DNA from 2 places in the Bradyrhizobium sp. BEA-2-5 genome. Region 1 is predicted to be linked to the other one. Evidence: riboswitches for the same ligand, from Rfam matches in the RefSeq annotation. Region 1 holds a riboswitch; the other holds the start of a gene.
The links. A riboswitch is a leader RNA that binds a small molecule or an ion and turns the genes downstream of it on or off. The one in region 1 is predicted to bind ZMP and ZTP.

Region 1 (2,381 bases):
GCGCGCGATACGCGAGCGACACCCGCCCCTCGCATATCGCCGCAGGTATCCCGCGCCATTGCAGCCGGGCCGCCCTCGCCTTTGCGGCCTTCAGCGTGTTTTCCATCAGGCAGGCGATCGTCATCGGGCCGACGCCGCGCGGCACCGGCGTGATCGCACCGGCGACCTGTACCGCCTCGTCGAACGAGACGTCGCCGCACACCGCATAGCCGCCGTCCGGCTTCTCGACACGCGTGGTGCCGACATCGATGACGATGGCCTGCGGCTTGATCCAGTCGCCGCGCACGAGGCCCGCCTTGCCCACCGCGCTCACCAGGATGTCGGCCTCGCGGCAGATCCTGCTGATGCCGCGGGTGTGGATATGGGTCTGGGTCACGGTCGCGTGCTCCTGCAGCAGCAGCGCGGCCATCGGCTTGCCGACGATGTTGGAGCTGCCGATCACCACGGCATGGGCGCCGGTGAGGTCCGGCAGGGTCGATTTGATCAGCCGGAGACAGCCGAGCGGCGTGCACGGCACCAGCGCATCGTCGCCGTGAAACAGCCGGCCGGCGTTCAGGGCGTGCAGGCCGTCGACGTCCTTGGCGGGATCGACCGCCGCCATCACGCGCAAGGCGTCGATATGCGCCGGCAACGGCAGCTGCACGAGGATGCCGTCGATATCGTCGCGCGCATTGAGCGCCTCTACTCCGGCAAGCAGATCGGCCTCGCTGGCATCATCCGGCAGGCGTGCGACCTCGCCGCGCAGGCCGAGCCGTCCGGCCATCCTGACCTTGCTCTGCACATAGATCTGGCTCGCCGGATCACAGCCGACCAGCACGACCGCAAGCCCCGGCGCGCGGGGCAGCCGGTCGAGTTCGCCAGCAATCTTGTCGATGACAATTTGGGCATGTGCATGCCCATCGAGAATGTTCGCCGTCATGGCACCTCCGTTTCGAAGCGGTGCCCAGGCGCGCGGCGTTCAGTCTCTGCGCTCCCCGATGGTGGTCCATCCAAGCGCCAGTCGCGCAGATGGCGTCGTCATAGCCGCCCCGCCGGGCAAAGGCAATTCACGCTCTCCCGCGGGTCGAGCGGCGACGAATTGCCCTCACTTTTGCCGGTGGATCGGTGCCGGGCGGGTCACCTCTGGGGGTAGGATTCGGGCAAGACTTGCGTTAAGTCTCGGCGCTTGCCGGGCTTTTCCGATCCCCGGCGCCATCCTTCCGGTCATCACGCCATTTCGGACATTTTCGACATGAGACATATCATCCTCGCGCTGGCGCTCTTCTGCCCGGCTGCCGCGCTTGCCCAAGGCATCACGCCGGCCCCCGCCGACGCCGACAAGCCGGCGGCGACCTCGCAGCCGATGGTCGGCGACAAGCCGCTGGTCCAGGTCGGCAAGAAGTCGGCCGCCAAGAAGGGCGAGAAGCCTGCTGCGCCCGGCAAGCCGCAATCGGTCGCCCAGAAGCTTCAAGCCTGTCAGGACATCGACGACGCCACCAAGGAGCGGCTGATCTGCTACGACGAGATCTTCAAGCCGCAGCCGAAGCCGAAAGCCGCCCCGGCCAAGGGCGTTAACGATTGCCGCTTCGTGAAGGAAGAGGACGAGCGGCTGACCTGCTACAACGGCTTCGCGGACAAGATTCCGCGCCTGCCGCGCTAAAGGTAGCGGGCGGCACTCGGACGCCTTCCCGCATCCGGCGAGGTGCCTGATCGCGGACGTGAAAATGCCGCCGCAAGTGTTTGCGGCGGCGGATCGATTGCCGACTGCGGCAGCCTTTTCTTACCAAGTCCCGAAGCCGCCGAAGAAGCCCATGCGCTGCTGCTGCTGCGCGACGCGGTAAGGCTGATACATGCCGGGCTGCGCCAGCCGCATCGGCTGCTGGGGATGGGCATGGTAGCGCGCGACCTTGCGCTTCTTCGGCGCCTGAGGCTGGGCCTGCGCCGGTTGTTCAGCCGATTTTGCCTCAGCCGCGACCTTCTGCGCATCAGCCTTCTCCGGCGGAATGAACTGGGCGAACGTATTGCGGACGCGGGCTTGCGCCGACGCATCGCCCGTAGCCGACGGGACGGCCGCGGCGACCGCGTTGACCTGCGCTGGAACAATGGTCGGCAAATTGGTGTCGTAGACCACCCGCTCGGGCAATTTCTGGGTCGACTTGATGCGCACCATGGTCTTGTCGACACCCGACGACGACAGTCCCTGGGCCTGGCCGGCGACCACGGCCTCCTGCGGCACGATGGCATTGACGACGAAGAGCAGCGCGAGCAGCACTCCACCAACGAACAGGAAATAACGCGCCACAGGCATTTTGGTAGCTCCCCCCGCGCAGCAGGGCGCGGTTCATCTCGGCGCGACGACATCAGTCATCGCGCGGGCGATTTCATCGTCTGCGCATGATCAC
Region 2 (2,381 bases), 400 kb from region 1:
TCGATCTAAGGCACATTCCATGCGACTTCGTTCTGTACATCGAGATTGCGGACGCTCGGCCGAAGCGCTGGTGGTTTGTTGTGAAGAAGGAGGAAGCCGATCTTTGCTGGGATGACCCCGGCTTCGAGGTCGATATCAGCCTCTATGCGAGTCTGCTGACGCTCGTGCAGATTTTCGTAGACGAGATGCCGCTGCTACGGGCGCGTGAGCTCGGCAAAATCGAGATCGACGGTCCCAGGCATCTTGTGAACAGCATGCGGACTTGGTTCCCACGCAGCAAATATGCCGATGAGGCGCCGGCGGCCGCAGATCGAGTCTCAGCCAGTTGAGGATATCCAGTCCACTTTCTGGACTAGTGGTTCTGCTTGCCTCGGCTATAGCGTTTGCGAATGCGCTCCCGCGCTAAGCATCTCAGCTAAAGGAGGCAAAGATGAGCCGCCCTTCTCTTCTTTCATGCACCCTGTTGTTGATCTTTACTTGTACTTGCGTCAGTCCCGCAGGGGCAGCCCCACCTGCCGACGAATTTTCCTCGGCGGCTGCCAAATGGGATGCCGCCATCAACAACGCAGACTTCGATGCCCTGTTACCGTTGTATGCCGCTGACGCCAGATTGATGCCGCCTGGTGCGCAGCCAGTCACCGGCCCTTTGGCAATCCGTAATTTCTTTGCCGGGCGGGGAAGAAGCGTCAGAGATCACAAGGTTGAGCTGCTCGATGTGTTGCCCATGGGAAACTACGCCTACACCACCTCGCATTTCACGGCCACGCTAGTAGTAAATGAGAAGGCGGCGCCAATTTCTGGCAGCACCGTGAGACTGCTTGAACGCCAACCCGACGGGCAGTGGAAGATAAAGTCTCATATCTTCGTCAAGGAATAAATTCGCGGGTGCCACAGCCACACGGTCAGCCACCCCGCAAGCCTGACGGGCCGCAAGTGACGGATGGTCATGCACCTTATTGGCCCTCAGCCGAAGACGGCATTGATCATCGGGACATCGGTTCATTGGGTAAGCCGGACGTCCCTCGGTTTGGTCGCCATTGCCGTGGCTGTCGCCAGATGTTCGATCTCGCCCAACGCTGGGCCCGCGATCAACCCTTGCGAGCCCGCCGGGGATTGGATAGCCTTCTGCTCGCGATGAGCTTCGCAGGCTCATTCGCCCCTCGCGCGACTGGCGAGCTTACGTGGAATTGACCACGGTGAAGCGCGAAGGGTTCCAACGCCGTTCGCCTGGGCAACCCGTTCAGCTGATGATCCAGCGTCTTGGGGAGCCCGGACCATGCCGTCATTCCGCAATGAACTCCATCTCAACGATTTGGAAGTTGCCCTTGCGCTCGAGGGCGAAGAGCGCCGCCAGCAAGACGGCGTCGAGCTGATTCCGTCGGAGAACTACACCTATCCCGAGGTTCTCGAGCTACTGGGATCGGTGTTCACCAACAAGTATTCCGAGGGCTATCCGGGACGCCGCTATTACGGCGGCCAGGAATTTACCGACCAGATAGAGAACCTTGCCCGACAGCGCGCTTGCGCGCTGTTCCGCGCCGAGCATGCCAACGTTCAGCCTCTGTCCGGATCGCCAATGAACCAGGCCGTGTATCTCGGCCTGCTGCAGCCCGGCGATACGATCTTGGCGATGGACCTGTCACACGGCGGCCATCTCACCCATGGCGCACCGGTGTCGCATATGGGGCGGCTCTTCAACTTCGCCCGCTACAAGACGCAGCCGTCAAACGGCGGCGCCATCGATTTCGATGAGCTCCGCGCCATGGCCCGGAACGTCCGCCCGAAGCTGGTGCTGTGCGGCTACAGCTCTTATCCGCGCGATCTGGATTATGCGTCCTTCAAGAGCATCGCCGATGAGGTGGGTGCACTGACCATGGCCGACGTCAGCCATTACGGCGGCCTGATCGCCGGCAACGCCTTGCGTAATCCGCTCGATGCGGGTTTCGACGTGATGACGACGACATCGCACAAGACGCTTCGCGGGCCGCGTGGCGGCATCGTTCTTTGTCGCCGGGAGTTCGCCGGCAAGATCGACGCGTCGGTATTCCCGGGATTGCAGGGAGGTCCGCACATGAACGTTGTGGCCGGAACCGCGGTCACGCTGAAGAAGGCTTCGACGTCCGATTTTCACGCCTATGCAAGGCTGGTCATGCGCAACGCGAAGGTCCTGGCCGAAGCGTTGATGGAACGCGGCATGACGTTGATCACCGGCGGAACCGACAATCACATGATGGTCGTGGATACCGTGGCCAGCGTCGGCGTGGACGGCAGCGCGGCCGAGAACATCCTCGACGCCGTCGGGATCACCGCAAACAAGCAGATCATTCCCGACGATCCGCGTCCGCCGCTCAAGCCGAGCGGCGTTCGCCTCGGAACGCCGG

Region 2: linked by a shared signal. The riboswitch ahead of glyA (serine hydroxymethyltransferase) and the one ahead of RX327_RS23355 (bifunctional 5,10-methylenetetrahydrofolate dehydrogenase/5,10-methenyltetrahydrofolate cyclohydrolase) in region 1 are both predicted to bind ZMP and ZTP.

Annotation. Positions count from the first base shown of each region.
Region 1 covers NZ_CP136629.1:4,972,711-4,975,091, forward strand. Annotated here, with positions in the region: gene RX327_RS23355 (bifunctional 5,10-methylenetetrahydrofolate dehydrogenase/5,10-methenyltetrahydrofolate cyclohydrolase) at 1-919, opposite strand, end outside; ZMP/ZTP riboswitch at 935-1,014, opposite strand; gene RX327_RS23360 (hypothetical protein) at 1,232-1,639, shown strand; gene RX327_RS23365 (hypothetical protein) at 1,760-2,287, opposite strand.
Region 2 covers NZ_CP136629.1:4,571,260-4,573,640, forward strand. Annotated here, with positions in the region: gene RX327_RS21355 (winged helix-turn-helix transcriptional regulator) at 1-329, shown strand, start outside; gene RX327_RS21360 (YybH family protein) at 431-877, shown strand; ZMP/ZTP riboswitch at 1,155-1,240, shown strand; gene glyA (serine hydroxymethyltransferase) at 1,277-2,381, shown strand, end outside.